Rhodopseudomonas boonkerdii: one gene and its partner. The protein of the gene in region 1 interacts with the protein of each later gene in a pairwise test. Links are inferred from orthologs where the notes say so. Each region holds a gene or a part of one and is shown in the gene's direction. Other genes may lie near its edges. The genes, in order: trhO and rplL.

Evidence for each region.
Region 2: the proteins of trhO (region 1) and rplL interact in binary tests that used the Escherichia coli proteins (3 or more experiments, as listed by UniProt). The link is inferred for Rhodopseudomonas boonkerdii from one-to-one orthologs.

Annotation. Positions count from the first base shown.
Region 1 is NZ_CP036537.1:1,263,366-1,279,266, reverse strand. What follows is about bases 7,898-10,648. They hold trhO (oxygen-dependent tRNA uridine(34) hydroxylase TrhO), read left to right. Parts: upstream 7,898-8,751; coding sequence 8,752-9,546; downstream 9,547-10,648. Other genes in these bases: E0H22_RS05890 (class I adenylate-forming enzyme family protein), read right to left, coding at 9,764-10,648; E0H22_RS05895 (SlyX family protein), read left to right, coding at 9,539-9,754; E0H22_RS05905 (CsbD family protein), read left to right, coding at 8,382-8,597; E0H22_RS05910 (cupin domain-containing protein), read right to left, coding at 7,898-8,212. In the rest of the region: E0H22_RS05940 (thiamine pyrophosphate-dependent enzyme), read left to right, coding at 1-1,412; E0H22_RS05935 (ABC transporter ATP-binding protein), read left to right, coding at 1,645-2,427; E0H22_RS05930 (ABC transporter permease), read left to right, coding at 2,424-3,281; E0H22_RS05925 (ABC transporter substrate-binding protein), read left to right, coding at 3,330-4,298; E0H22_RS05920 (amidase), read left to right, coding at 4,525-5,853; E0H22_RS05915 (flavin-containing monooxygenase), read left to right, coding at 5,991-7,499; more of E0H22_RS05910, read right to left, coding at 7,676-7,897; more of E0H22_RS05890, read right to left, coding at 10,649-11,302; E0H22_RS05885 (S9 family peptidase), read left to right, coding at 11,448-13,550; hemC (hydroxymethylbilane synthase), read right to left, coding at 13,580-14,551; monocarboxylate uptake permease MctP, read right to left, coding at 14,631-15,901. UniProt on the Escherichia coli protein: Catalyzes oxygen-dependent 5-hydroxyuridine (ho5U) modification at position 34 in tRNAs, the first step in 5-carboxymethoxyuridine (cmo5U) biosynthesis.
Region 2 is NZ_CP036537.1:3,697,425-3,713,250, reverse strand. Bases 13,151-15,826 are described here. They hold rplL (50S ribosomal protein L7/L12), read left to right. Parts: upstream 13,151-14,136; coding sequence 14,137-14,517; downstream 14,518-15,826. Other genes in these bases: rpoB (DNA-directed RNA polymerase subunit beta), read left to right, coding at 14,990-15,826; rplJ (50S ribosomal protein L10), read left to right, coding at 13,566-14,084. Outside these bases: E0H22_RS17050 (hypothetical protein), read left to right, coding at 1-1,757; preprotein translocase subunit SecE, read left to right, coding at 2,090-2,281; transcription termination/antitermination protein NusG, read left to right, coding at 2,296-2,826; rplK (50S ribosomal protein L11), read left to right, coding at 3,038-3,466; rplA (50S ribosomal protein L1), read left to right, coding at 3,473-4,165; E0H22_RS17025 (2-hydroxyacid dehydrogenase), read left to right, coding at 4,262-5,215; E0H22_RS17020 (UGSC family (seleno)protein), read left to right, coding at 5,511-7,103; E0H22_RS17015 (helix-turn-helix transcriptional regulator), read right to left, coding at 7,153-8,019; E0H22_RS17010 (ABC transporter substrate-binding protein), read left to right, coding at 8,283-9,497; E0H22_RS17005 ((2Fe-2S)-binding protein), read left to right, coding at 9,685-10,149; E0H22_RS17000 (xanthine dehydrogenase family protein molybdopterin-binding subunit), read left to right, coding at 10,153-12,318; E0H22_RS16995 (Isoquinoline 1-oxidoreductase subunit), read left to right, coding at 12,363-12,959. UniProt on the Escherichia coli protein: The binding site for several of the GTPase factors involved in protein synthesis (IF-2, EF-Tu, EF-G and RF3). Is thus essential for accurate translation.

The DNA of each region.
Region 1 (15,901 bases):
TGTTGGCGCTGTCGGGTGACATGGCGCGGGCGATGAAAGGCACGGATTTCTTCCAGACCACCGAGCCGGACCTGCTGTTTCGCGATGTCTCGCTTTACACCCAGACGGTGACCACCGCCGCGCAGGCGCCGCGCGTGTTTCACGAAGCCGTCGCCGCCGCCTATGCCGGCCCCGGCGTCGCGCATCTGACGCTGCCGATGGATGTGCTGTCGCTGAAATCCGACATACCGACATCGAGCATCGCGACGCTCATCCCGCGTGGCGAGATCCTGCCCAATGAGGCCGCTATCGACGATGCCATACGCCGCATCGACGACGCCAAGAGCGTCGTCATCATGTGCGGCCACGGTGCGCTTGGCACCGCAGACCTGCTGCGCGCGCTGTCCGACAAGCTAAAGGCGCCGCTGGTGCATTCGGTGCGCGGCAAGGAGATCATGGCGTTCGACGACCCACGCTGGATGGGCGGCCTCGGCATGATCGGCACCAAGCCGGTCTATGATGCCGTACATGATTGTGACCTGCTGGTGATGGTCGGCACCGACTATCCTTATTCCAACTTCCTGCCCACCAAGGGCCACGTCATCCAGATCGACGAGCGTGCCCAGGCGCTGGGCCGGCGCACACCGACTGCCCTCGGCGTGATCAGCTCGGCCCGGCCCGCACTGGCGATCCTGCTCGGCCGCGTTCAGGCGAAAAACGATGGTAAGTTCTTTGAAAAGACCGCGCACGCACGCCAGAAGTGGGATCAAATGCTCGACAAGCAGGCCGATCCTGCCCGCAGCAAGGGCAAGATTCATCCGCAAGCCGTTGCGCGCGTCACCAGCGATCTCGCCCGTTCGGACGCGATCTTCGTGCTCGATACCGGCTTGAACACATTGTGGTCGGCAAACTGGATCCGCCAGAACGGCACCCAGCGCATCACCGGTTCATTCAACAATGCGGCGGTCGGGACGGCCGTTGGTCAGGCCAACGGCATCCAGATTCTCGATCGCTCCAAGCAGGTCATCGTGCTCACAGGCGACGGCGGCTTCAACATGCTGATGGGCGAATTCATGACGGCCGTACAGCACAAGTTGCCGCTCAAGATTATCGTCTACAACAACTCCGCCCTGGGCCTGATCACTCTGGAAGCCGAGAGCGTCGGCCTGGCCCCATTTCGCGAGGCTATCGAATTCCCGAACCCGGATTTCGCCGCCCTCGCGCGCGCCTGTGGCGGTCAGGGCTTTACAGCGAGGCAACCTGGCGAACTCAAGAAAGCCATCGCTGATGCGCTTGCCTGTGATGGCCCGGCGATCGTCGATTGCGTGGTAGCTGCCGACGAGATTCCGAACCTGCCGCATATCGATGTGAACATGATCGGCAATTACGCGCTGGCGAAGATCAAGGAAGCCGTGATGTCGGTCACCGGTTGAACTTTTGCGTCTCTCCCGTCGTGGGGTGAGGCGCCACTGTATCGAGAAAATACGCTTTCTCTCGCCTGCTTATTTTCTCACCGGAAACATTTCAAGCCTGCACAAAGCCCGAGCAATTGCGATCGCATAGAGCGTGAAAGTTGCGAAAAGTTTCGCGATGGCCCGCCAGCACATGATATTTCGAGATGGCACGCTGTTTGCGTAAAAACGGCATCCAAACGGGGATGCCGCCATGCCGCCGAAGCAAGTGCAATTGAGCGTCGCCAATGTCAGCAAAACATTCGCTGGCAAGAATGGTGACGTCACCGTGCTGGACGATCTGTCGTTCAGTATCAATGAAAGCGATTTCGTCAGCATCATCGGGCCTTCCGGCTGCGGCAAGACGACGATCTTCAACATCATTGCCGGCCTGCTCGAGCCCGATAGCGGCACCATCACTTATCGCGGCCAGGAGATCGACAGCCTGCGCGGCCGCGTCGGCTACATGATGCAGAAGGATCTGCTGTTTCCCTGGCGCACCGTGCTGGGCAATGTCCTCCTTGGCCTGGAAACCCGCGGCGTCGATCCGAAAGAAGCCGAAGCCAAGGCGCGCGAATATCTCAAGCAGTTCGGCCTTACCGGCTTCGAGAACGCCTATCCGAAGACGCTATCCGGCGGCATGCGACAGCGCGTGGCGCTGATCCGCACGCTGATCATGGACCCGGATATCCTCCTGTTGGACGAGCCGTTCTCCGCGCTGGACTACCAGACGCGGTTGTATCTGGAAGGCGTGCTCAAGGATGCCGTGCAGACCTACAAGAAGACGGTGATCCTCGTCACCCACGACATCGATGAAGCAGTGGCGCTGTCGAAGCGCGTGGTCGTGCTGTCCGGTCGTCCCGCGCGGGTGAAGGTCGTACATGAGATCGATATCGACGCGACCTCGCCCGTGACCGCGCGCAACGACGCAAATTTCGCGACCTATTTCAAAACGCTTTGTGCCGAACTCGACATCCAGACCGAGAAAACCGCATGACGATGACGATCCAGACCAGTGCGCTTGTTCGCAGCAAGCGTAAAGTCGTGCGCGAGCGTAAACGTGCGACCTTCGACACAACGCTGGGTCGCGCTTTTCTGCAGGTCGCCGCTGTCGCGATTTTCTTTGCGATCTGGGAAGCCGGTGTCCATGCCGGATATATTTCGGCCTTCCTGATGGGATCGCCCAGCGGCATCTTTGCCAGCTTCTATCACAAGATCCTTAGCGGCGAACTGCTGCTGGATTCCTGGTTCACGTTGTTCGAAGCCATTCTGGGGTTCATCATTGGCACGATCTTCGGATCGCTTTTCGGCCTCGCCCTCTGGTATTCCGTCTTCGTCGCCAAACTCGTCGAGCCCTTCATCGTCGCCATCAATTCGGTCCCGAAGATCGCGCTGGCGCCGATCGTAGTGCTATGGTTCGGCACCGGGCTGATCTCCAAGGTGGCGCTCGCCGTCTCGCTCACCGCGCTCGTCGCCCTCATCGCCGCCTATCAGGCTGCGAAGGACGCCGACGTCGATCTGCAGTCGCTCATGATCTCCATGGGCGCAGACAAGCATCAGGTGTTCTTCAAGGCCGTGGTGCCATCGACGCTTCCTGCGATCATCGCCACCTTCCGCATCAATATCGGCTTCGGCCTGGTCGGCGCGGTGGTCGGCGAATTCATCTCCTCGCAACGCGGCCTCGGCCACATGATTTTCACGGCCTCCAGCCTTTACGACCTCAATTCGGTCTGGGTCGGCCTGTTCACGCTGATGATCATGGGCTTCGCGCTCTATTACGTCATCGACGTGATCGAGCGCACCTCGCTGCCCTGGAAGCAGGCAACCACGTCGCATCAGGTCCAGGTCTGAACATCTTTCCCAATTCTTCCCGCCCTCGTTCGCATCACGGAGACGTCCATGTCGTTGTTCAAGCGTATCGCCTGCGCCACCGCGCTGGCAGGATTGCTTTTTGCCTCGCCGGCCTCGGCACAGAACAAAAAGGTGGTGCTCTCGCAGGCCTTCCAGTCGATGCTCTATCTGCCGCTCTATGTCGCCATCAATGAGGGCTTCTTCACCCAGCAGGGTCTCGACCTCACCAAGGAAACCGCGGGATCGCCGACGGTTGCCTTGTCGGCGGTGATCTCCGGCAGTGCGCAATTCTCGATCCACGGGCCGGAATGGACCGCGATCGCGGCCTCCAAGGGAGCGCCGGTGGGCATCATCGCCAATGTCGTCAATGGCGCCGCCGTCTGGCTCGCCGCAGCGCCGGATTTCGATTTCAGGGACATCAAGAGCCTGAAGGGCCAGAAGGTCGTCACCGGCACCATGCCGACCACAAGCACGTCGCTCTTCCTGAAGCTGCTCAAGGAAAACGGCATGGATGGCAAGACCGACGTGGAGATGATCCAGGTCGCCATCGGTACAGAGCCCGGCCCGTTCCTCGCCAAGCAGGCGCCCGTCGCCGTGATGTATGAGCCGGGTCTTGACCAGGTCGTCGCCAAGGGCATGAAGGTCGTGTTTGGCTTCCCGAAGACCTATGGCGCCTATGCGTTCTCGTCGGTGACCGCGCGCAACGACGTCAATCCTGATCTTGCCCAGCGCGTCACCAATGCGATGGAGATGGCGATGCGCTTCATGGCCAAGAACGAGGCCCGCACCGTCGCTATCGCGCAGAAGGAATTCCCGTCGCTGGAGCCGACCGTGGTTGAAGCCGCCGTCAAGCGCATGCTGGCCGATGGGGTCTATCCGCCGAGCGTCGACATCACGGCACCATCGCTCAAAGTGTCGATGGACACCCAGATTGCACTCGGTAATCTCGCAGCACAGCCGGACTACGACAAATTCGTGGTGCGGAAATATATCGAGCCGGCATTGGCGATGAAGTGAGATGAGACGTTAGTTGAAGCACAGCCGATCATAGTTTCCCTCCCTCAAGCGAAGCGCAATGGGGAGGGTGGCGCGTAGCGCCGGGTGGGGTCTATCCTCACGGTAGGACGTCACGCAGGGATAGACCCTACCCGTCTCGAAGCTCGCTGAACGCTTGCTTCGATCCACCCTCCCCATTCGCTTAGCTCCGGGGAGGGATAAGAAAGCAAGCTCTGAGGTTTTTGACGTGACCAACTCGACCAAGACCGAAGCCGGCGTCCTCGACCTGCTGCGCCGGTTCAAATCCAACCCAACCGCTGCCGATCATTATGCGTCCGAGCGGCTTGCGCAGGCCAAAGCGATCGAGCCTGTCCTCAAGGCCTTTGAAGTGCTGCCGTCCGACACCTCCCGCAAGCCGGGGCCACTGTCGGGCATCCCGGTCGCCATCAAGGACATCATCGCGACGGCTGACATGCCGACCACCAATGGCTCGCCGATCTATCGCGACCATGTGCCGGCCGCTGATTCCTGGGTGGTCGAGCGGCTGCGTAATCTCGGCGCCACCATTTTCGGCAAGACCGTCTCCACCGAATTCGCCTGGCGCCATCCCGGCCCGACCACCAATCCGTGGAACAGCAAACACACGCCGGGCGGATCGTCATCGGGCTCCGCTGCCGCCGTTGCCGCCGGCCTCGTCCCGCTCGCACTCGGCACGCAAACGCTGGGTTCCATCATTCGCCCCGCCGCCTTCAATGGCGTCGTCGGCTTCAAGCCCAGCTACGGCGCCATTCCGCGCATCGGCGTCCATCCGCTCAGCCCGTCGCTGGACCATGTCGGCTTCTTTGCGCGGAAGGTCGACGACGTCGCTCTTGCGCTATCCCTGCTGGCCGGCACGAGCGCGAGCGATCTGCATGGGCAACCGGTGCCGGCCTTCGAAGTATCGGTGACACAGGGCCTCCCACCGCTGCCGGCGCCGCGCCTTGCCGTGGTGCATTTCGCTAAATTCGCCAAGGCCGAGAGCGAGCAACAGCAACTGTTCGGCGCATCGATTACGCGCCTGCGATCAGCCGGCGCTGACGTCGACGACCTCGAGCTCAGCGAGCTCGACCATCTCAATTGGGACGCCATCAACACCGTCCTCGCCAGCGAAGCGGCGGTCATCTTCGGCGATCTCGTCGCGCGCCATCCCGAGAAGTCGAGCGAGCATCTCAAGCTGCTGGTGAAGACCGGCAGTGACATCAGTGCAACCGATTATCTCAAGGCAAAGAAACAGCAGCAGGCATTGCGTGACGCGTTCACCGCACGGATGGCGCCCTATGACGCCGTGCTGACCTTACCCGCCACTGGCGAAGCGCCCGAGGGGCTCGACTTCACCGGCGACGCGGCCTTCTGCGCACCCTGGACGCTGATGGGCGTGCCCGCCGTCGCATTGCCGGCGAGCTTCGGCCGCAACGGCCTGCCGCTCGGCCTGCAGGTAGTCGGGCCGTATCGGCAGGATATCCATACGCTCCGCGTGGCGAAATGGATCGAAACCACGCTGGCGTTCCAGATCGGCCTGCCGAAGATCGCGGCCTGAAATCGCCGCTCGGCGGTGCAATAAGCCTTGCACATTCCTCCTGATCGTCAATCATGACTGCTGGCGGATCCGCTCACGCGGCCGCCGGACCAGGCATCCGCGCACAGACTGCGGAGCGAGAAAGAGATCGGGAGACTATGAACGTTCAGGGAAACATCGCCGCGAATCCGTCCGCGGCCCAGGAAGCCGAACACTTCGATGTCATCGTGGTCGGCGCCGGCATTTCCGGCATCGGCGCTGCCTATCATCTCACCAAGCAGAGCCCGGACAAGCGCTTCGCTATCCTTGAGATGAAAGACGGTTTCGGCGGCACCTGGCATACCCATCGTTATCCCGGCATCCGCTCGGACAGCGATCTCCACACCTTCGGCTATCGCTTCAAGCCGTGGACGTCGGCGCCGATCGCCACGGCTGCGGAAATCCTCCGCTACATGGGCGAGGTGATCTCCGAGAACGGCATCGACCGGCACATTCGCTACGGCCACAAGATCCTCAGCGCCAACTGGTCGAATGACGACAAGCTCTGGACGTTGACGGCGACTCGCCTCGATACCGGCGAGATGCTGTCCTTCACCACGCGCTTTCTATGGATGTGCCAGGGCTATTACAATCATGCCAAGGGCTTTACGCCGGACTGGCCGGGCCTGGATCGCTTCAAGGGCACGGTGGTGCATCCGCAGACCTGGCCCGACGATCTCGACCTGTCCGGCAAGCGCGTCGTGGTGATCGGCTCCGGCGCGACGGCGGCGACGGTGGTGCCGGCGATCGCCGATAGATGCGCCGGGGTCACCATGCTGCAGCGCTCGCCAACCTTCTTCATCACCGGCCGCAACGCCAATGCGCTGGCCGAGACCCTGCGCGAACTCGATATCGACGAAACGTGGATCCATGAAATCGTCCGCCGCAAAATCCTGTTCGATCAAGGCGTCTTCACCAAGCGCGCGCAAAACGAACCAGACGTGGTGCGCGATGAGCTTCTGAAAGGCGTGCGCGCCTATCTCGGTGACGACTACGACATCGCCACCCATTTTACGCCACGCTACCGACCGTGGCGCCAGCGCATCGCCTTCATTCCGGACGGCGACCTGTTCCAGAGCGTTCGTACCGGCAAAGCGACCGTCGTCACCGACGAAATCGAGAATTTCGACGAAACCGGAATCACATTGAAATCCGGCAACCGGCTCGACGCCGACGTCGTCGTCACCGCGACCGGATTCGATCTCAATGTGCTCGGCGATATCGCATTCTCCATCGACGACCAGCCGCTCAATTTCGCGGAGACCGTGACCTATCGCGGCATGATGTTCACCGGCGTGCCGAACATGGTGTGGATCTTCGGATACTTCCGGGCCAGTTGGACGTTGCGTGTCGATCTGGTGGCGGATTTCGTATGCCGCCTGCTACGGCATATGGACGAGAAAGGCGCGACCACCGTCACACCCGGGCTGCGGCCCGAGGACACCGACATGCCGCTGCTGCCGTGGATCGACGAACAGGATTTCAACCCTGGTTATATCATGCGAGGGCTGCATCTCTTGCCAAAGCGCGGCGACAAGCCGGAGTGGCAGCACGACCAGAACTACTGGAACGATCGCGACGTGTTCCCGACCATCGATCTCGACGATACGGTGTTCAAATATAGCTAGCAGCGTTTAACTCCTCCCCGCTTGCGGGGAGGAGTTGGCGCGGACGAAGTCCGCGACGGATGAGGTGAAGCCTCCGCAAACGCGGAGCAAGTGGAGAGCCCTCTCACCCGACTTCCACGCGCTTCGCGCGTTGCAGTCGACCTCTCCCCGCAAGCGGGGAGAGGTGAGATAAAAACTTACTTCTTCACCGCACCATCGGGATGGGTGGGATCGACCCACAGCACCGTCTCCGGCTTTTCCACCGGCTCGATGTCGATATTGATCGCTACCGCTTCGCCGTCGCTGCGGCAAAGCACGCATTCCAGCACCTCATCACGGCTGGCATTGATCTCCTGATGAGGCACGTAAGGCGGGACGAAAATGAAATCGCCCGGACCGGCTTCGGCGGTGAACTGCAACCGATCGCCCCAGCGCATACGCGCCTTGCCCTTCACCACATAGATGACGCTTTCGAGATGGCCGTGATGATGCGCGCCGGTCTTGGCGTCCGGCTGGATCGAGACCGTGCCGGCCCACAGCTTCTGCGCTCCGACTCGGGCGAAATTGATCGCTGCGGCGCGGTCCATACCCTTGGTGGAAGGAACGTTGGTGTCGAGCTGATTGGCTGGAATGACGCGGACACCGTCATGCTTCCAGCGATCCGGATCGTGATCATGGGAATGGTCGTGCGAGTGATCGTGCGGATGGGTGTGATCGTGACCGTGACCGGACATGGCAGCGCCTTCTCAATGACGTGACGACAATGCGGCTTTTCGTGCGGCATTGCGCCCCGGAATTCCAGGAACATTCGACTGAGCTGTCGATTATTTCGATGCAACTCAACGAGGCGTGCGAATTCAGGACGAGCCTGGAACTCTCCGCCTCCAGCAACAGGAGTATCTCATGGGCGCCACCACGGACAAAATCAAGGGCCATGCAAACGAAGCGATCGGCAAAGCGAAGCAGGGCATTGGTGAGGTCACCGGGTCCGAGCGCCTGCAGGGCGAAGGCCTGATCCAGGAGGGTAAAGGCCATGCCCAGAAGGCGATGGGGGATGCCAAGCAAATGGCGAAGGACGCCGTCGACAAGGCCTCGGATTTCGCCAACCGCAAGCGATGAACGGGTTTCCGCCGGCAGGACCTGACTTTCTCGCCGGCGACAAAAGACCCACAAGAGCGCCGGCCCTTCGGGCCGGCGTTGTGCGTCTGGAAGATTGGCATACCAGCTCGCTGCAGGGTTTCGCCGCCCAGCATGCTTTGCTACATCCCCCAGCATGTACAAAGTTGCGGCCCTCTATCAATTTGCTGCCCTGCCTGACTTTCGTCAATTGCAGGCGCCCCTGCGCGCGCTATGCGATCTGCTCGGGATCAAGGGCAGCCTGCTACTGGCCAGCGAAGGCATCAATGGCACCGTAGCCGGCAAGGATGCCGAGATCGACGCGCTGGTGCGCGAACTTCAAAGCGGCGTTCTGTTCGGCAACCGGCTCACCAATCTCGAACTGAAGTTCTCCCGCGCCAGTATGATGCCATTCCTGCATATGAAGGTGCGGTCGAAGAAGGAGATCGTCACTCTCGGAGATCCGCTTACCGATCCCACCAAGTGCGTCGGCACCTACGTGGACGCTGCCGACTGGAACACGTTGATCGCTGCTGGGGATACGCTGGTGCTCGACACCCGCAACGCGTTCGAAGTGGCGATGGGGACGTTCGACGGCGCGATCGATCCCCAGATCGCCAGCTTCAGCCAGTTCAAGGATTTCGTCGCGCGCACGCTCGATCCGGCGAAGCACAAGAAGATCGCCATGTTCTGCACCGGTGGCATCCGCTGCGAGAAAGCAAGCTCCTATATGCTCGCCCATGGTTTCGCCGAGGTTTATCATCTCAAGGGCGGAATCCTGCAATATCTCGAGGACATTCCCGAAAGCGAAAGTTTGTGGCGCGGCGACTGTTTCGTGTTCGACCAACGTATCGCGCTCGGTCACGGCCTCAAGGAAAGCCAACCGATCCGCAAAGGCCTGCCGATCAATTCGGAAGATTTTGCACTTACGCGCGAGGCCGCAGATGAATGAGATCGACAGCCTGCGTGAGCGCATCGACTCGATGGAAACACGAATCGCCTATCAGGACGACACCATCGAAACGCTGAATGTGACCATCACCGCACAATGGAAGCAGATCGATATGCTGACACGGCAGGTGACGGCACTTAGCGAACGGCTGGCCGAAGCTGAAACGGCAGTGGGCACTCCCACCAACGAGCGCCCACCGCATTATTGACACCCGACGTCAGGCCGACAGATCGCCCGACAGCCGACGATCGCGCAGTTCCCGCTTCAACACCTTGCCGATGGCGCTGCGTGGAAGAACATCGACCATCACCACATCATTGAGTCGCTGGAATTTACCGAGCCGCTCATTGGCCCACCCCTTGAGCTCTGCGGGATCCACGGATTTACCGGGCCGCAGCACCACGAAAGCCACCGGCGTTTCGCCCCACTCCTCCGACGGCATCGCAACCACCGCCGCTTCGAGCACGGCTTCATGCTGGACAAGCACCGCCTCCAGATCGCTTGGATAGATGTTGAAGCCGCCGGAAATAACCATGTCTTTCTTGCGATCCATCAGCGTCAGGAAACCGTCCTCGTCGAACCGACCCACATCGCCCGTGCGGACATAGAGTTTGCCGGATGCATCGCGCCAGAATGTCTCGGCGGTCTTGCCGGGCTGATTAAGATAGCCCTGCATGATCACCGGAGAATGTCCGACCACCTCACCGATCTCGCCTTGCGCGACGAAATTCCCGTTCTCGTCAATGAGCCGAATATCGTGATCCGGTGCCGGCTGGCCTACGGTGTGCAGCTTGTCCGGATGTTCGTGGGCCAGCAGCATGCAGGTGCCACCACCCTCGGTCATGCCGTAATACTCCGTCAGACCGCCTGGCCAGCGTTTCAGCACATCAGCCTTCAGCGCCGCTGCGAAGGGCGCCGACGTCGAGAACTTCATAACGAAGGACGAGAGGTCGAAGCTGTCGAAGTCCTCGACCGCCATGATGCGGCGATACTGCACCGGCACCAGCATCGCGTGGGTCGCGCGATGCTTCGCACTGAGTTCGAGGAACCCCCGTGCATCGAACTTCTTCATCAGCACGAGCGTGCCGCCGCCCGCGAGCGTCGGATTGAAGCAGACCAACGTGGTGTTGGAATAAAGCGGCGTCGACAGCACGGTGACCGCGTCCGGCCCAAAACCGAGCGGATCGAGCTGGCCGTATTGCCGCCAGCGCATCCACATCGTGTGCACGATGCCTTTCGGCGTTCCCGTCGTACCCGAGGAATAGATGATATTGAATACCCATTCCGGGTCGATCGTGACCGGCTGAGGCCTGCTGCCCTCGGGGGCGAGCCACGCTTCGAACGCCTTTCCAGCTTTGCCGCCATCGAGCGCCACACGCTGGATAGCCGGATCGACATCTGCCGTGGCAAAGCTGTCCGCGGTCGAATTATCCATGAACAGGATCTTTGCAGCCGCATCCTTCACCATCGCGGCGAAATCGGACGGCGTGGACGACGGTGCCAGCGGCGCCACAGCGACACCGGCACGCAGCGCGCCCAGGAAGGTGGCCGCGTATTCGATCGACGAGAGTGCGCAGATCGAAATCACGTCCTGCGGTTTCAGTCCGCTCGCTTGAAGCGACGCGGCGACGCGATCGATCAGCGCGTTGAAATCGGCATAGTTGATCGCGCGGTCGGGATCAATGACAGCTGTCTTCTGCGGCACCCGCTCGGCGGTGTTCCGGACCAGCGCGTCGAGCGTGACGAATTCGAGCATATGTTTCCTCGTTTCTTGTTTTGTCTTGTCCTTCGAGGGGGGACTCGAAGGATGGCAAAGCGGGCGATCCCGCCTATATTCGCCGCACGTCGCCATGCCGACGGACCGGATCATACCCGATCGGACCTCCGCGAAAAGAGCCTTCGTGACACAGCAGACCTCCAAGATATCAGCGCCGGTTGCGCCTGTTCATCCCCAGTCTTTCACGGCTCATGGCATCATCGTGCATGACAACTATGCCTGGCTGAAGGATGCCAACTGGCAGGAGGTGCTGCGCGATCCCTCGGTGCTGAAGCCGGAGATCCGCACCTATCTGGAGGCCGAGAACGCCTATACCGAGAGCCTGCTCGGCGGCACCGACGCGCTGCAGAAAAAGCTCGTCGCCGAAATGCGCGGCCGTATCAAAGAGGACGATTCATCGGTGCCCTCGCCTGACGGCCAGTGGTCTTATCTGCGTAAATTTCGTGAGGGAGGACAACACGAACTGTTTGGCCGCACACCGCGCGACGGCGGCGAGGCCCAGATCATCCTCGACGGCGATGCCCTCGCCAGGGACCGGGAATACTTCAAGTTCGGTGAGGCCAGACATTCGCCGGATCACACGCTGGAGGCCTGGTCTGCCGACATCAAAGGCTCCGAATATTTCACGATCCGCGTCCGCGACTGGGCTACGGGCGAGGATCTCGATGATCGCGTGGAAGAGACAGATGGCGGCGTGGTATGGACGCTCGACTCGAAAGCGTTCTTCTATGTGAGGCTCGACGACAATCATCGCCCGATGCAGGTCTGGTTGCATCGCCTCGGCAGCAGGCAAGTCGACGACAAGCTCGTCTTCGAGGAGCAGGACTCCGGCTGGTTTACGCATATTCATGAAAGCGCCAGCGGTCGCTTCTGCGTGATCGCCGGAGGCGATCATGAGACGTCCGAGCAGCAGATCATCGACCTTGCTACCCCGGACGCGCCGCCACGCCTCGTCGCGAAGCGCGAGGAAGGTGTGCAATACTCGCTGGCAGATCGCGGCGACCAGCTTTTCATTCTCACCAATGCCGACGACGCCATCGACTTCAAGATCGTCACTGCGCCGATCTCAGCGCCGGAGCGCGCCAACTGGAAGGATCTGATCCCTTATCGGGAGGGCATTTATCTCATCGATATGGAGCTCTATGCCAACCACCTGATCCGGCTGGAGCGCGCCAACGCGCTGCCGTCGATCGTGATCCGCGAGCTTGTGACCGGTGAAGAGCATGCCATCGCCTTCGACGAAGCCGCCTATTCGCTCGACACACTCGGTGGCTATGAATTCGACACCACCAATCTGCGGTTTGCCTATTCGTCGATGACGACCCCGTCGGAAGTCTATGACTACGACATGGTGACACGCACCCGCGTGCTGCGGAAGCGGCAGGAGATTCCGTCGGGCCATAATCCGGCTGACTATGTCACCACCCGAATCATGGCGAAAGCTGACGATGGCGCGGAGGTGCCGGTGTCGATCCTGCACCGCAAGAATTTCGTGCAGGATGGTAAGGCGCCGCTGCTGCTCTATGGTTACGGCTCCTACGGCATGGCGATGCCGGCCTCGTTCTCGGCCAACCGTCTGTCCCTGGTCGATCGCGGTTTCGTCTATGCCATCGCCCATATCCGCGGCGGCGCCGACAAAGGCTGGAGCTGGTACCTCGATGGCAAGCGCGACAAGAAGACAAACTCGTTTGATGACTTTGCAGCATCTGCGCGCGCCCTGATCGCAGCGAAATACACGTCGGAGAAAAATATTGTCGGCCATGGAGGCAGTGCTGGCGGCATGTTGATGGGGGCAGTCGCCAACCGATCCGGCGAACTGTTCTCCGGCCTCGTCGCCGAAGTGCCTTTTGTCGACGTGCTCAACACCATGCTCGACGACACACTGCCGCTGACGCCGCCGGAATGGCCGGAATGGGGCAACCCGATCGAGAGCGCCGAGGACTTCAGGACGATCCTGTCCTATTCGCCCTATGATCAGGTGGCGGCAAGAGCCTATCCGAAAATCCTTGCGATGGGCGGCCTCACCGATCCCCGCGTCACCTATTGGGAGCCGGCAAAATGGATCGCGCGTCTGCGCGCGACGATGACGGGAGGCGGGCCAGTGCTGCTGCGCACGAATATGGGTGCCGGACACGGCGGCGCGTCGGGACGCTTTGACCGGCTGGATGAGATCGCAATCGTTTATGCGTTTGCGCTGTGGAGCGTAGGGATGGCGGAGGGCGCGTAAACTCTTCCCCTCATTCTGAGGGCCAGAGATCAATGCTCCGGCCGCGTCAGCTCGATCAACTCTGCGGCGCCCTTGTCCAGCAAATCAAGCCCGACCGCGCGTCCCAGTTCGCGCGGACGATCGGCAGGCCCCATGCGCGTCACTTCGATGAAACGTTCACCGGTCTCGTCCAGCACCGATGCCGTCAGGCTCATCTCGCCACCATTGATCACCGCATAGCCGGCGATGGGCGAATTGCAGTGACCGTTGAGCACCCACAGCACCTCGCGCTCAGCATCGCAGGCAAGGTGTGCGGCAGGGTCGTCGATCAGTGACAGATAGCGGCGCGTTACCCAGTCATTCGTCGCGCATTCAACAGCGACGATGCCCTGCCCGGCCGCGGGCAGCATTTCCTGCGGCGAGAAATCGCGCACGATACGACTGGCGAGTCCGACCCGTTCAAGCCCCGAGCGTGCCATGATCAAGGCATCGGCCGGTCCGACCTCCCCACCACCTGGGAGGCGCTGCATTTCGCCATTGTCGAGTTTTCGCACGCGCGTATCGGCGGCGCCGCGGAAATGGATGACCTCGACCTCGGGAAACAGCCGACGCAGATAGGCAGCGCGGCGCACGGCATTGGTGCCGATCTTGAAACCCCTGCCGTGTGAGCGCGTGAATTCCTCGAGTGTCAATCCAGGACGCAGCACAAGCGAATCCGTTGGCGGATCGCGCACGAGCGTGGCGCCGATGACGAGGCCGGGCGTGTCTTCATTGCCCGGCATGTCCTTCAACGAATGCATTGCAGCGTGCAGCTCGCCCGCACGCACGGCATCGCGGATTTCGCCGACAAAGGCGCCCCCCTTGCCACCATGGCGCAGCAGATTGCTGGTCTGATCGCGATCACCTACCGGATCAAATTTGACGATCTCGACGGCGAGTTCGGGCGCGGCCACATTCAGGCGGCGCGCGATCTCTTCCGTCTGCGCGAGCGCCATCGTGCTCTTGCGGGTGCCGATGCGCATCTGATCCGTCACGTCTCACGCTCCATTGTCATGGGCGCAGACAATAAAGCCAGCGCATGCAAGGGGCAATGCGCTGGCCCTACGTCGCCACGACGCGCTTCGGCACCACCAGATTGACCAGGACGGCCACCACAACATTCGCCACCAGCGCGATCAGGCCGATATAGACCGTCGCCTGGAAGCCGCCGACCGAGAGCAGATGCAACGGCTTGAGGCCGTCGATCCAGGTCAGATAGGTGCCGCCAAACAGGCCAACCATCCAGCCTGCGAGCAGTGCTGGCGCGGTGAACCAGCCGGTGAACAGCCCGAAGATCAGCGCCGGCAGCGTCTGCAGGATCCACAGGCCACCGAGAAGTTGCAGATCCAATGCAAATTGTGTCGGCAGATAGATGATTGCCAGCAGCGCACCGACCTTGACCGCCAGTGAAGCGAGCTTGGCCACCGTGGCTTCGCCGGCCGTGTCGATCTGCGGGTTGACATAAGCCTTCCAGAAATTACGCGTGAACAGATTGGCCGCGCCGATGCTCATGACCGCTGCGGGCACCAGAGCTCCGATCGCGATCGCCGCAAAGGCGAAGCCGGCGAACCAGCTCGGGAACAGCGTCTGGAACAGCGCCGGCACCACGTCATTGTTGCTGCCGAGTTTGAGCTGTGCCGCATGGCCCATATAGCCCAGCAGCGCGAGCAGGCCGAGCATCAGCGTATACGCGGGAAGCAGCACGGCATTCTTACGGATGGTGGTCGCGCTCCTGCTGGCGAAGATGCCGGTCAGCGTGTGCGGATACATAAAGGCCGCAAGCGCCGAACCGAGCGCCAAGGTCGCATAGGCGAAATACTGGTTCGCCCCCAGCAGAATGTTGCCGCTACCCTTGGCCTTGAACGCTTCATCGGCCGCATGGAACACGTTGGCGTAGCCACCGAGCTTGCCGGGAATGACCGAGATCGCCGCGATCACCGCGATATAGATCATGATGTCCTTGACGAAGGCGATCAGTGCCGGAGCGCGCAAGCCTGACGAATAAGTGTAGAGCGCGAGCACAATGAAGGCCGCGATCAGCGGCATTTCGCCTTCGAAGCCGAGTGCCTTCACCGCAGCGGCCATGCCGATGAGCTGCAGAGCGATGTACGGCATGGTCGCGACCACGCCCGTGATGGCGACGGCAGCCTCCAGCGTACGCGATCCATAACGACCATGCACCACGTCAGCGGCAGTGACATAGCCGTTGTCCTTGGCGACCTGCCAAAGCTTCGGCATCACCACGAAGACGAAGGGATAGACGAGAATCGTATAAGGGAGCGCAAAGAAGCCATAGGCACCGACGGAGTAGACCAGCGCCGGGACGGCGATCA
Region 2 (15,826 bases), 2.4 Mb from region 1 along the record:
CGTCCTGCGATCGCCGCTATTCGTGGGGCACCGCGAAGGAAGACTATGTGTTGCCGGATGCGCATACGGTGGTGATCCGTTTGACCCCCGACCGGATCGCCGAAGCCGGCGCGGGCGATTGCGCCTGGAGCTGGACGCCGCGCCGCCCCGGCAGCAAGGCCGAAACCCGCACGCAATCCTGCGCCTCGCCGCTGAAGATCAATCGTCTGCCGTTCTCGGTCGATCGCAATCTCTCCGGCGCGACGGTGCAGGTGGCATTGCCCGGCGGGCGGATGCTGAACGAACTCGTCGCCGTGGAGGATCTGTTCATCGTCGCGCTCGGCGATTCCTTCGCTTCGGGCGAGAGCAATCCGGACGTTCCGGTGACATTCAGCGCCGTGCGCGAGATGGTCTACGATCCGACCCTGCTGCGCGAGGAAATGGCGACGCGCAGCACGGCCAAATCCCAGCAGAAACTGACGCCCGCTGCTCCGGCCGGAAGCTTCGACTACAAGAACCTGCCGCGGCGGAAACTGTCCGACGAAGAGCAGGAGCTGTATTTCCCGCTGGCTTCGGCGCAATTCGAAAAGGCGTTCAATGCCGCCAATCCACGCTGGCTCAGCCCCGACTGCCATCGCTCGCAATACGGCTATCCGTTCCGCGTCGGCCTGCAGATGGCGATGGAAAATCCGCATCGCTCGGTGACGCTGGTCAGCCTGGCCTGCACGGGCGCCGAAATCACCGAAGGACTCTTTCTCGAGAAGAAGTCGCGCGAGGGCGCGGGCAACCCCATGGTGCGCTCGCAGCTCGATCAGCTCGCCGACCTGATCTGCAGGAGTCCGCAAGGCCGCACCCAGCGCGCAACCTATAACCTGCCGACCTATGCGAGCGGCAGCGTGCAGGTGGCGAATACGCCGGTTTCCAAGGCCTGGTGCGCGCCTTCGGAGCGCAAGCGGCCGATCGATACGCTGCTGCTGTCAATCGGCGGCAACGATGTCGGCTTCTCGCCGCTGATGGTCTATGCGATGACCGAAACCGCGGGCGACCTCGCGCCGATCGCAAGTCTGCTCGGCAAGCAGATCCGGTTTTCGCCGCAGGTGTCGCGCGCCTATATGGAGCAGCTTGACGAGCGCATGGTGGCGCTGCGCGATGCGTTGCGCGACGGGTTCGGCGTGCAGCCTGCGAACGTGCTGCAGACCGCCTATGAGCCGATCCAGTTCGACGAGACCGGCGCCATGTGCGGCGCGCTGCCGACGCTCGGCCTCGACGTCCACAAGAAGCTGGCGCTGTCACGCGAGCGGCTGGCCGAGACGGTGAGTTTCCTGAACGATTTCTTCGCGCGCACCGCTTGCATCACCAATGCACGGTCGGGCAGTTGTCCGGTGCTGGCAACGGGGGCAGGGACCGGCTTCCGGCTGATCACCGACCACCAGCCGGAATTCACCCGGCGCGGCCTTTGCGCCCGGGATCCGAAACGGCCGCAGGCGGATGGCGAGGCCATGGCGATGCCGCGGCGCTGGTTCGGCAAGGAAGAATTCACGCCCTACTCGCCGGCAGCCTATCTGCCCTATGCGTCGCGCTGGCGCCTGTTCCGGACCCCCAATGACGCGTTCCTGACCGCCAACGTCCATGCGACCGGCTTCACCCAGTTCGACATCCTGCAGCCGGTCTATGCGGCCATGTATAGCGGGGCGGTGCACCCAACCGCGGAAGGGCATGCCATCGTAGCCGATCACGTGGTCCGTCATGTCCGGGCACTGGTGACCAATCGCCGCTAGCGCACATGTCCCACGTGTCCATGTCTTTTCCAAATTAAATCAAAGACTTGTATGGTCGGGACAAACCCGGCCATGACGGTGGACGAGGGCCGCCCGGTTTCCTTCGGGCCCATTGGAGTTCTTGACCTTTTCCTGCCGCCGCCCTACAAAGCGCCACTCGCTGTCGGCCCGGTTGACGGACTTCCGACGCGGCTTCGATCTCCAGACAAACGAGCTCGCTTGGCGGCTCATCCTTGGCAAAGTTCGCTTTGACAATGGATCGGGCGCAAGAGGGCTGTTCGGATTCCTGAAACCTATTCAATCGTCTGACGACGGATGCGGATCACATAACGATGGCGATGAGCCCGTTCAAATTCCTGCAGGAAGTGCGCACCGAGACCAACAAGGTCACGTGGCCTTCGCGTCGCGAGACGACCATCACCACCATCATGGTGTTCATCATGGTGGCGCTCGCGTCGGTGTTCTTCTTCGCGGCAGATCAGATCATTCGCCTGCTTGTGACTTTCTTGCTCGGCATTCGCTAAATCGGACCTGAATTATGAGCATGCGCTGGTACATCGTTCACGCCTATTCGAACTTCGAGAAGAAGGTCGCCGAATCCATCAAGGAGCAGGCGAAGCAGCGTGGCGTGGAAGACCTGTTTGAGCAGGTGCTGGTCCCGACCGAGAAGGTCACGGAAGTGCGCCGCGGCCGCAAGATGGAAGCCGAGCGCAAATTCTTCCCCGGCTATGTCCTGGTGAAGATGCAGCTCACCGACGAGGCCTTCCACCTCATCAAGAATACGCCGAAGGTGACGGGTTTCCTCGGCGCAGAAAACAAGCCGATGCCTATCTCGGAGGCGGAAGCGATGCGCATCCTGCATCAGGTGCAGGAAGGCGTGGAGCGTCCGAAAACCTCGGTGTCGTTCGAAGTCGGCGAGAACGTCAAGGTCGCCGACGGTCCGTTCGCGTCGTTCTCCGGCGTGGTGGAAGAAGTCGACGATGCGCGTTCGCGTGTGAAGGTCGCGGTGTCGATCTTCGGCCGCGCAACGCCGGTCGAACTGGAATTCGGTCAGGTCGAGAAGGTCTGATCGTTTAGGTGTCCCGGATGCGATGCAGCACGGAGTGCTGCTTCGCTGAGCCGGGACCTTAAGAGACTGGGACGGTCCCGGTTCTGCGCTGCATCGCGCCCGGGACAAGAACAGAATAGGTCGTGGGAGGAGAGGGCGGTCGCCAACCGCACTTGAACCGCACCACGAAACCTGAAACCGCCGGCATCCGCCGGCACAACAGGAGTGTACAATGGCAAAGAAAGTGACCGGATACCTGAAGCTTCAGGTGCCGGCCGGTGCGGCCAACCCGTCGCCACCGATCGGTCCCGCGCTTGGTCAGCGCGGCCTCAACATCATGGAATTCTGCAAGGCGTTCAACGCGCAGACGCAGAAGGAAGAAAAGAACACCCCGATTCCGGTGGTGATCACGATCTATGCGGATCGTTCGTTCACCTTCGAGATGAAGACCCCTCCGATGTCCTACTTCCTCAAGCAGGCAGCGAAGATCCAGTCCGGCTCGAAGGCGCCGGGCCGTGACGTTGCCGGCAAGGTGACCTCCGCCCAGGTGCGCGAGATCGCCGAGAAGAAGATGAAGGATCTCAATTGTGATTCCGTCGAATCGGCCATGCGCATGGTCGAGGGCTCTGCCCGTTCGATGGGTCTGCAGGTTCAGGGGTAAGCGGTCATGGCAATCGGAAAGCGTTTGAAGGCTATTCGCGAAGGCGTTGATCGCGAGAAGCTCTACACGATCGACGAAGCGATCAAGATGGTGAAGGAACGCGCCAAGGCGAAGTTCGACGAGACCATCGAGGTCTCGATGAATCTCGGCGTCGATCCGCGCCACGCCGACCAGATGGTCCGCGGCGTCGTCACCCTGCCGAACGGCACCGGCCGTACGCTCCGCGTCGGCGTGTTCGCTCGCGGTCCCAAGGCCGAGGAAGCCAAGGCTGCCGGCGCCGACGTGGTCGGTGCGGAAGACCTGGCCGAGAAGGTGCAGAACGGCGAAATCAATTTCGACCGTTGTATCGCCACCCCCGACATGATGCCGCTGGTCGGCCGTCTCGGTAAGGTGCTCGGTCCGCGCGGCATGATGCCGAACCCGAAGATCGGCACCGTGACCATGGACGTCACCGGCGCCGTCAAGGGCGCCAAGGGCGGTTCGGTCGAGTTCCGCGTCGAAAAGGCTGGCATCATCCAGGCGGGCGTCGGCAAGGCCTCGTTCGGTGCCGAGAAGCTGGTCGAGAACATCAAGGCTCTCGCCGACGCTGTCGTGAAGGCGAAGCCGGCTGGCGCCAAGGGCACCTATGTGCAGCGCGTGGCCGTGTCCTCGACCATGGGCGTCGGCATCAAGGTTGAGCCGAACACCGTGCTCAGCTAAGCCGGAACGAGGCTTGCATGGAACCAGGGCGGGATCGGGCAACCGATCCCGCCCTTTCTTTTGTCTTTCGTGTTTTGTCTGCACAGGAATAAGCAAATGGTCGAGAAGGTCCTGATCTATTCGCGTTTTCCCAAGGCCCAGATGGTGCGCATCGGCCAGCGTTTCGATCTTCTCGATGCCGGCGGCAAGCCACCGCTGGACGTATTCTCGGCAGATGAGCTGAAAGATGTGCGCGCGATGATCACCGCCGGCGGACAGCTTTTGCCGGGCGAAGTGATGGACATGATGCCGGCGCTGGGCGCCATCATCTGTTACGGCACCGGCTATGACGGCGTGGACTTCAATGCGGCTGCCGCGCGCAAGATCGTGGTCGGCAACAGCCCCGGCGCCAATGCGGCGTCCGTCGCCGATCTCGCGCTGACGCTGATGCTGGCGGTGACGCGGCGCGTCATCCCAGCGGATCAGTATGTGCGCGCGGGCGGCTGGTCGGATCGCAAGCCGTCGCCGCTGATGGCGCCGCAGCCGGGCAATCCCGGCCGCAAGGTCGGCGTCTATGGCATGGGCGAGATCGGCCGCAAGATCGCTTCGCGCGTCGCGGCGTTCGAATGCGACGTCGCCTATACCAACCGCACGAAGTATGACGAGCTGCCGTATCGCTACGAGCCGGACCTCGCCGCGCTGGTCGAATGGTGCGACGTGCTGATGATCGCGGTGCGCGCCGGCAAGGAGACGCAGCATATCATCGATGCCGATATGCTGAAGAAGCTCGGTCCGAATGGCTATGTGGTAAATATCTCGCGCGGTTCGGTGATCGATCAGGCGGCGCTGGTGCAGGCGCTGACCGACAAGACCATCGCCGGTGCCGGCCTCGACGTGTTCGAGAAGGAGCCGCATGCGCCCGACGCACTCACCGCATTCCCGAATGTCGTGCTGACGCCGCATATCGGCGGCCACACACAGGATTCACACGCGGCGATGCAGGACTGCGTGATCGCGAATCTCGATGCTTTTTATGCAGGGAAGGGGCTGCCGTACAAGGTCGGCGTCTGACGCGTCATCCGGATTACGCGTCGCGCGGTCCCGTCATCTCGTTCCCATTCGTATGCGTCGGTCGGCCTCGCTCCTGCCACCCCAAGGTCCGATTCCGGGCCGGATTATCCAAGATCGTTCAATACGCAGGCGACGTTCGCCCCCATGATCCTTGCAAGTTCTGTCGAGCAAGGAAAAACATCGGATGGCGACAACTGTGCTTTATCACACCGTATGGCCAGGCGGCGAACCGTGTGTCCCGACGTTCTCGCCGGCCGAGCGACCCGCAAGTCTTGCAGGATGTCGTATCGGATTCGTGTGGGACTATCTGTTTCGCGGCGATGAGATCTTTGCGCTGCTTCAGGAATCTCTCGGCAAGACTTTTCCCGACGCGACGTTCGTCGGCTTCGAGAAGTTCGGCAACACACTTGGTGCTCACGATCACCAGGTGCTTGCCGAATTGCCGGCCAGGCTTGCTGAACATGGTGTGGATGTCGTCATCTCGGGGATCGGCTGCTGCGGCGCCTGCACGCCCGCAGTCATCAGAGCCAGCGCGGCGATCGAAAGGGCAGGTATCCCGACGGCATCGCTCGTATGCGAGGGATTTGCGGGGCAGGCGCGCGCGGTGTCGCCGGGGCTCGGCTGTGCCTGGCTCCCGGTGGTGGAAATGCCGGGATATGTCGACAGTCTGAGCGACGACGAGCTGCACGACATGGTGATGACACACACCGCGCAGGCGGTGACTGCGTGCCTGACAAGGCCGCCAGCGCCGCAAGGGCGCGCAGCCAAAGTGTACGCGCCATCGGCCATCGTGGCGACCGGCGACTTCTTCGAGATCAACGAGATCTATCACGACAGGGGATGGTCCGACGGTTTGCCGATCGTCCCGCCGACCAGGGAAGCGGTGGACCAGTTCCTGGCTTGTGCGGCGGATCCGCCGGATCGCATCATCGGTTGCGTGCAGCCATCGGGGGCCGCCGTCACCGTCCGGAACGTGGCGGTGAATGGGGTCATGGCCGGATGCGCCCCGGCTTACATGCCGGTCCTGGTGGCGATCGCCGAAGTCATGGCCAGCCCCGCATATGGCGTCGAACATAGTGGCGACACCACGGGGGGCGATCCCTTGATCGTGCTCAGCGGACTGCTCATCGGCTCCCTCGGCTTCAACTGTGCGAACGGCGCCATGCGCGAGGGGACGCGGGCCAACACTACCGTCGGGCGTTTCTTGCGGCTGTTTCTTCGTAACGTGGTCGGCCTACGTCCGGGCGAAGGCGACAAGTGCACATTCGGACATTCCGCGCGCGTGGTGCTGGCCGAGCACGAGGCCGAAGTCGAAAAACTGGGGTGGACGACATTCGCCGAACGCCAGGGTTTTGTGAAAGGCACCAATGCGGTGACCGTCGGCCGGTTTACCGGAGATACGGTGGTGGGATCGATCTATGGCCGTGATCCCGAGGACATTTCGCTCTATCTCGCTGACGGTCTGATCCGCCAGAGTTGTTGGGAGCTCTGCTTTACCGCCGGTCTTGCGCCCGGCACCTCTCGTCCGCTGCTGGCAATAAGCCCCATGGTCGCAAAAACCCTGGCGAAGGCCGGCAGCTCCATCGAGGATCTTCGGGAACGGCTCTATCGACACGCCCGGATTCCGGCGTGGAAGTTCGAAACCTATATCGGCAAGTGGTCCAACACTGTTCCGGGACGCAGGAGCCTTGTGCAGCTCCATGAGGACGGTCTCGCGGCTGCTCATTTTGCCGAAAGCGACGATCCCAACCGTCTGGTGCCGATCGTCGCGCGGGCCGAGGACATCCTCATCGTCGTATCGGGCGATCCCTATCGGTCGAATGCGATGGCATTTGGAAGCAATGGTCTCCACGGATTTCCGACCAGCCGCGCGATCCGGATTGCATGACGGGGCCGTTCGGCGTCATCGATACGGCGCTTCTGCCATAGCCGATGTCTCACAGTCCGTAGAGCGGCCAAGCAAAGTGCGACTGGTTGGTCGCCCGCTGTGACTGAAGGCCGATGTGATCCTTCCGGTATCGACCGGGAGTGATCCCGGTCACGCGCTTGAATGCGCGTGTCAGATGCGCTTGATCGGCGAAACCGGTGGCGGAGGCGACATCCGCGACGCATTGCCCCTTGGAGAGCAGCTCGAGGCTCTTATGAAGGCGTCTTTGCATATGCCACGCATGCGGAGGGATGCCGACGATATGCGTGAAGCAGCGAACAAGCAGAAAACGGTCGATGCGCGCGGCTTCCACAAGATCGTTCAGTGTCACATTGCGGTCGAGATGCGCAGCGAGATAGGCCTTGCATATCTCGACTGCGCGCAGTTCGGTCGGCTTATACGACGATTGCTGCGGAAGACGCGCGTGGCGTGTCAGAAAGTCGTCCAGCACGGCCAGCAGGGCTTCCTCCTGTCGCAGCGCGGATGGCCCGTTGAAGCTGCGAAACAGAAGCTGAAGCGTTTGCCTCGTGCGCTCGTCCGAGATGATCGTATCGCAGAGAAAGCGCGATCCGCCGGGGTGGTGTTGTTCGAGCAAGATCGACGGAATGGTGATTGTGTGGTAGTACCACCCATCTTCGATCCCGGGCTCTGCCGCGTGCACTTCGTTCGGCGGGACGGCAACGATCTTTCCCGCATCGGCCGCATGCGTTACGCCGCGATAGTGCAGTCTCTGCACGCCGTCTCCCAAGAGCGATAGCATCAGCCCGTCGTGGCTGTGGCGGGGCAGAACATGGTCGCGATAGCGTCCGGCGACCACTTCAATGCCACCGAGATCGTTCAGCTTCAAACCGCGAGGGATGGAGTCCTGGATTGGCATGCGCGGAGCTTAAGACCTCGGTCGCAGCGGATGCAAGCGCAGCGTGCCGCTTTGAATGGCATGGCGTCCAACTGTGCAGAATTATCCAATAACGTTCAAGCTTCTGGACATCTGTTTTGTCACCTATGCATCCGGCCGCTCGTCGTGCGGTCACCCGTCTCACGTCCTCGCAGGTGGAAGCCGCTCGATCGATGCGCCACGCGCATCGCCCGGCGATCGACAGGCGAGGGCAGAACAACGATGTTCATCGAGGGAATGATGGAATGCTGAGGTCAAGGTCTCCGTTGCTGCGATTTGCGCTTCCGCTTCTGTTGCTGCTCGAGATGTCGGGTGGCATTCATGCCGAAGAGGCGCCCCTTCGCATCGCTGTCCTGAACGATCAGTCGGGAAGTACGGCGGACGTAACCGGGTTGGGATCTGTGATCGCTGCGCGCCTTGCGATCGAGGACTTCGGCGGCAGCGTTCTCGGGCGCCGTATCGAGCTTCTCTCCGCCGATCACCAGAACAAGACCGACATCGCAGCAGCTGTGACGCGCCGATGGATCGACGTGGACGACGTCAGCGCAATCGTCGATGGCGGGACATCCGCCGCTGCATTGGTCATTCAGGACATTGTGAAGGACAAGCAGAAGATCGCGATGTTTTCCGGCCCGGCGACGTCGGATCTGACGGGGAAAGCCTGTTCACCGTTCGGCTTTCACTGGACCTACGACACTTATGCGCTTGCCAATACGCTGCCGCGGGCGATGGCGAAATCGGGAGCGGATACCTGGTTCTTCATCACCAGCAATTATGCGTTCGGCCATGCGCTCGAGCGGGACGCATCGACGGCGATTGAGGCATTGGGCGGAAAGGTGCTGGGCCGCGTGAGGCATCCGCTCGGGACAGCGGACTTCTCCTCGTTCCTTCTGCAGGCGCAGGGATCCGGAGCGAAGATCATCGGGCTCGCCAATTCCGGCGACGACGCCTTGAACACGATCAAGCAGGCGGGCGAATTCGGGATCGTCGAGGGGGGGCAGCGTATCGGAGGTCTGCTTCTTCTCATCAATACCGTTCATGGCCTGGGCCTCAAGGCATCTCAGGGGATTATCATCGCCGAGGCATTTTATTGGGACATGGATGATGCGACCCGCGATTTTTCGCGGCGATTCGAGGCTGCGGCGAAGAAAAAGCCGAACATGAATCAGGCCGGCGTCTACAGCGCGGTGACGCACTATCTGAAGTCGGTGAAGGCGGCCGGATCAATCGCCGGACCGGCCGTGGCCGACGCCATGCGTTCGATGCCGGTCAATGACTTCATGAGCAAGGACGTCAAAATCCGGAAGGACGGCCGCGTGTTGCGCGACATGCACTTGTTTCAGGTTAAATCGCCATCGGAGTCCCGAGCGCCGTGGGACTATTACAAATATCTGTCATCTGTCCCCGGTGAGGACGCTTTCAGGCCGGCGGCTCAAAGCGAATGTCCTCTGCTGAAGTAAGCGCAACGCAACGGGCGGCGCTTCCCCGTTGCGCCAAAAGGGCCGCGGGAACGCGCGCAAGAGACTTTCGTTCCCGGGCGGTACAAAAATAATTGAGTTCTGGCTTCCGTAATGCGGTTGTATGTGTCGGGTTCGAATTAGAACCACTCGAATGTAGGCGTACATTCGACGACACAGGACAACAGCGATGGCTGCGTTCACCCTCAAGATCAACGGGGAGTCGCGTCAGATCGACGTCGCCCCCGACACCCCACTCCTATGGGCAATTCGTGACGGCGCCGGGCTGACCGGGACCAAATATGGCTGCGGCGTTGCGCAATGCGGTGCCTGTACCGTCTATCTCGACGGCCAGCCGATCCGTTCCTGCTCGATGCCCGTCTCGGCCGTGGGCTCGGGTGAAGTCACCACCATCGAAGGCCTGAACAGCAAGGAGGGCAAGGCAGTGCAGGCGGCATGGGGCGCCCATGACGTGCCGCAGTGCGGCTATTGTCAGTCCGGTCAGGTCATGAGTGCGGCTGCCCTGCTCAGTCTCAATCCGAAGCCATCCGATGAAGACATCGATCTGGCGATGAACGGCAACATCTGCCGTTGCGCCACCTATGTCCGCATCCGCGCTGCGATCCATAGTGCCGCGAAATCGCTGGAGGGCTGAGCCATGACCGTTCACGACACCAAACTGTCGCGCCGCACGCTGCTGAAGGCTGGTGCCGGCCTCGTCATTGGCGCCTATGTAGCACGCGCCGACAAGTTGTTCGCCCAGGCTGCGGCGCAGCCGAAGGTCAATATCGCGCCGAATACGTTTCTGATCATCAAGCCGGACAGCACGGTGACCGTGTTGTGCAAACAGATCGAGTTCGGGCAGGGGCCGTTTACCGGCTTTGCGACACTCGTTGCCGAAGAGCTCGATGCCGACTGGTCGCAGATGCGCGCCGATCATGCGCCGTCCAATCCGGAGCTCTACAAGAACCTTGCATTCGGTTTGCAGGGGACCGGCGGCTCCACCGCCATCGCCAATGCCTACCTGCAGATGCGGCAGGTCGGCGCTGCTGCGCGGCAGATGCTGATCGCGGCGGCGGCTGATATCTGGCAGGTGCCGGCCGGTGAAATCACTGTCGAGAACGGCGTGCTCAAGCATGCGTCCGGCAAGGAAGGCCGGTTCGGTGAATTCGCCGACAAGGCGATGACCATGCCGGTGCCGGCGGATCCCAAGCTGAAAGATCCCGCGAACTTCAAGTTCATCGGTAAGGAAGGCGTAGTGAAGCGCCTCGACAGCGCTGACAAGAGTGACGGCAAGGCGTTCTATACGCTCGATATCAACGAACCCGACATGCTGACGGTTGTCGTGGCGCGCTCGCCGAAATTCGGCGGCACGGTGAAATCGTTCGATGCGACGGCGGCGAAAGCCGTGCCGGGCGTGGTCGATGTGAAGCAGGTGCCGACCGGCGTTGCCGTCTATGCCAAAGGTTTCTGGCCGGCGAAGATGGGGCGCGAGGCGCTGAAGATCGTGTGGGACGACAGCAAGGCCGAGAAGCGCGGCAGCGCCGAATTGCTGCAGCAGTTTCGCACGTTGTCGAAAACGCCGGGCAAGCTGGTGCGTGCCGAAGGCAAGTTCGAGGAGGCGATTGCCAAAGGCGGCCGCGTGATCGAAACCGAATATGTCTTTCCCTATCTCGCCCATGCCGCCATGGAGCCGCTCAACGGCTATCTGAAGTGGGACGGTCAAAGCGTCTATGCGCGCTATGGCTGCCAGTTCCCGACGCCCGACCACATGGCTTTCTCGAAGGCGTTCGGCTTGCCGGTGGACAAGATCAAGATCGACGTGGTTCTGGCTGGCGGCAGTTTTGGGCGCCGCGCGCAGCAATCCACGCATCAGGCGATCGAGATGGCCGAAGTCGCCAAGGCGATCGGGCCGGGCAAGCCGATCAAGCTGGTCTGGACCCGCGAGGACGATATGCGCGGTGGTTACTATCGGCCTTACAGTGTCCATCGCATGCGCGGCGCCGTGCGCGACGGCAAGATCGAGGCGTGGAGCGATACGATCGTTTCGCAGTCGATCATGAAGGGCTCGTTTTTTGAGGCCGTGATGTTCAAGGACGGGCTCGATCCGACATCCTACGAAGGCTCCAACGACATTCCCTATGAGGTCGCCAACTTCCGCTGCGACATGCATCAGGTCGATGTCGGCGTCCCCGTGCTGTGGTGGCGCTCGGTGGGGCACACTCACACCGGCTATGCGGTCGAAGCGTTTGTCGATGAACTGCTTGAAGCCGCAGGCAAGGACCCTGTCGAAGGCCGGCTCGAACTGCTCGGCAAGAAGCCGCGTCATGCCGGCGTGCTGAAGGCTGTGGCCGAACTCGCCGACTGGAAGAATTACAAGGTCCCGGCAGGCCGCGCCCGCGGCGTCGCCGTGGTCGAGAGCTTCAACAGCTTCGTCGCGCAGGTGGTCGAACTGTCGATGACCGAAGAAGGGCCGAAGGTGCACAAGGTCTGGTGTGCGGTGGACTGCGGCGTGGCCGTCAATCCCGACATCATCCGCGCGCAGATGGAAGGTGGCATCGGCTTTGCGCTCGGCCACATCCTCTATGCCGAGCAGACACTCGATGCCGGTGCGCCGGTAGCCGGCAATTTCGACACCTATCGCTCACTGCGCATCAACGAGATGCCGGAGGTCGAGGTGGTGATCGTGAAGTCCACCGAGAAGCCGACGGGCGTCGGTGAGCCCGGTGTGCCGCCGCTCGGGCCCGCTGTCGCCAATGCGATGGCGAAGCTCGGTGTGGGACGTCCACGGCAACTGCCAATCGTGCCGGGAGCCGCGGCATGAAGCAGATCGTGAAATACGCACTGCTGGCGCTGGTCGCCGGCGGAATGTCTGCTGGGATTCTTTCCGTCGCGCAGTTTGGCACGAACGAGGCCGATGCAGCGGTCAGCAATCCGAAAACGCTGCAGCCAGTCTCGGCCTTCGCCAGGATCAAGAACAAGAACGAGCGCGCCGTGGCGCTCTTCAACGAGGCCGGCAAGGTGATCCAGTCGCCGCGCTGCCTCAATTGCCACCCGGCCGGCGATCGTCCGACGCAGACCGACCGCATGCGTCCGCACATTCCGCTGGTGGTGCGCGGCGAGGGCGGCATGGGCGCGGCCAGCGGTCTCGCTTGCACGACCTGCCACCATGAAAACAACTTCGACGCCGCCAATGTCCCCGGCAACGCGAAGTGGTCGCTGGCGCCGGCCGAGATGGCCTGGCAGGGTAAGACGCTCGGTCAGATCTGCGTGCAGATCAAGGACAAGGAGCGCAACGGCGGCAAGGACCTTGCGGCGTTGGTTCATCACATGGCGGAGGACGAGCTGGTCGGCTGGGGCTGGAAACCCGGTGGCAACCGCACCCCGGCGCCGGGTACGCAGAAGCAGTTCGGCGAATTGATCAAGGCGTGGGTGGACGCGGGCGCGGCTTGCCCGAAGGGGTAGGGCGGAAGCGACTGCGGCAGCGCCTGGCTGCGCTGCCGCAGGTTCCCCGGCAAAAATGATGCCAGTCCGGCACTTCCCCCTTGGCAAGCCGGGAAAGACTCGTTAAACAGCCGCTTCCGGATGGGCTGGCTTGCGCTGGCGCGTCCGTGTTCGCATTCCGACAAACCGGTATCTAGGAGACCATTCCTTTCAGGCCATCCGCACGGATCGCTCGAAGGGCACGGGAGCCGCGGCCCGGTTTTGACGAAAGCGGACAGGGGTCAATGACCGGCTGATCGTGGCCGATCAATGATCTCGAATCCTGTCCGAGACTGCTGGCGCCAGCGACAAACATTCGTTTGATCAACGGCTTAATCCTCAAGCCAGCATAGATGGGTGAAGACTGACTCCGCTTAACGCCGCCATGCGGCTGACAGCGTATTTGGTTCGAACCTCGACACCCCGCGCTTTGGCTGCTCGCAGCTCAGGTTCGGGAGGGCAGGCTATCATGATCGTCTCGCCCGGCGTGTCTGGAGACTCAAGTCTCAAGGTCATCTCAGGTGGGGCGGTTGGATATCAACCGGCGGCTTCATCAAGCTAGAGGCCGCCAACCGGAGAGAGCTTGCTGTGGAAAGAGCGGCAAAGAAGGACGCGGTCGAATCGCTGAATGGGGTCTTCAAGACCACCGGCGTTGCGATCGTTGCCCATTATTCCGGCCTCACCGTTGCCCAGATGCAGACCCTGCGTAAGCAGATGAAGCAGGCGGGTGCCTCGGTGAAGGTCTCGAAAAACCGTCTCGCCAAAATTGCTCTTGAAGGCACGGATGTTGTTGCCATCGGTTCCCTGCTGAAGGGCCCGACCGTGATCGCCACTTCGGACGATCCGGTAGCTGCACCGAAGGTTGCCGTCGAATTTGCCAAGGCGAACGATAAGTTCGTCATTCTTGGCGGCTCGATGGGTAAGACCGTCCTGAATGTCGACAGCGTCAAGGCTCTCGCCTCGCTGCCGTCCCTCGACGAACTGCGCGGCAAACTCGTTGGCCTCCTCGTGGCGCCGGCGACCAAGATCGCTCAGCTGTCGACTGCGCCCGCGGCCAAGGTCGCGCGCGTCGTTCAGGCTTATGCCTCAAAGAGCGAAGCGGCCTGACGCCCTTCGCAATCAAACTGGTTCGAACCAAATACGCTTAAGGATATAGACAATGGCTGACCTCAATAAGATCGTTGACGACCTCTCGAGCCTCACCGTGCTCGAAGCCGCCGAACTCGCCAAGCTGCTCGAAGAGAAGTGGGGCGTGTCGGCTGCCGCTGCCGTGGCTGTTGCCGCTGCTCCGGGCGCTGGTGGTGGCGGTGCTGCCGCAGCTGAAGAAAAGACCGACTTCACGATCGTCCTGGCTTCGGCCGGCGACAAGAAGATCGAAGTCATCAAGGAAGTCCGTGCGATCACCGGTCTCGGCCTCAAGGAAGCCAAGGACCTGGTCGAAGGCGCGCCGAAGCCCCTCAAGGAAGGCGTTGCCAAGGACGAAGCCGAGAAGATCAAGGCTCAGCTCGAGAAGGCTGGCGCCAAGGTCGAACTCAAGTAAGACCTTAGGGTTCCCCCGAAGAGCGGCCGAAGGCCGTTCTTCGGACGGAGGGCGACCACGCGGCCGTCCTCTGGACCGGGAACCGGGTGCGGCCACCAGGCCGTACACAAGAAAGTGTGGGGATGCGGTGGTACGACCCTCGAATCTCCATGATCGTCGCCCCATATCGGGACGGCAGCACGAAAGCGCGGTTTGACGGCGAGAACGGCGACGTTCTATCCTAAGCCGTTGGGAGACAGGGCAATTTCGGGCTTTTGGTCCGTATCATAGACGGGTTTCAGACGGGCGAGATGCAGCAGGGCATCACGCGCGTTGTTTTGCGTTCGGTGGTCTGAATGTTCGATTTGGGGAATTTGTTCCTGATCGAGTGCCGGATTTCCAGAGCGCGTTCGACACAGAATTCAACCCGGAGGCGGCGGCAGCCGTGCTCTGGAAGGTTCGCCCGTCCCGGGCGACGCAATGAGAGGCCACGATGGGTCAGCAGACGTTCACCGGTCGCAAGCGCGTTCGCAAGTTCTTCGGTCACATCAAGGAAGTCGCCGAGATGCCGAACCTCATCGAGGTTCAGAAGGCGTCCTACGACCAGTTCCTGATGGTCGACGAGCCTGCGGGCGGTCGGCTCGACGAAGGCCTCCAGGCTGTTTTCCGTTCGGTGTTTCCGATCTCGGATTTCGCCGGCACCTCGATGCTCGAATTCGTCCGCTACGAATTCGAGCCGCCCAAATATGACGTGGACGAGTGCCGCCAGCGCGGCATGACCTATGCGGCGCCGCTGAAGGTGACGCTGCGCCTGATCGTGTTCGATATCGACGAGGAAACCGGCGCCAAGTCCGTCAAGGACATCAAGGAGCAGGACGTCTACATGGGCGACATCCCGCTCATGACCATGAACGGCACCTTCGTCGTCAACGGTACCGAGCGCGTCATCGTCTCGCAGATGCACCGTTCGCCGGGCGTGTTCTTCGATCACGACAAGGGCAAGACCCACTCGTCGGGCAAGCTGCTGTTCGCGGCCCGCGTGATCCCGTATCGCGGCTCCTGGCTCGATATCGAATTCGACGCCAAGGACATCGTCTATGCGCGTATCGACCGTCGCCGCAAGATTCCGGTGACGTCGCTGATGTATGCCCTGGGTCTCGACGGCGAAGAGATTCTGTCGACCTTCTACCAGAAGATCATCTACAAGAAGATCAAGGACGGCGGCTGGCGCGTGCCGTTCGATCCGTCGCGCTTCCGCGGCTATTCGACTGTCAACGACCTCATTGATGCCGACACCGGCAAGGTGGTGCTTGAAGCCGGCAAGAAGCTC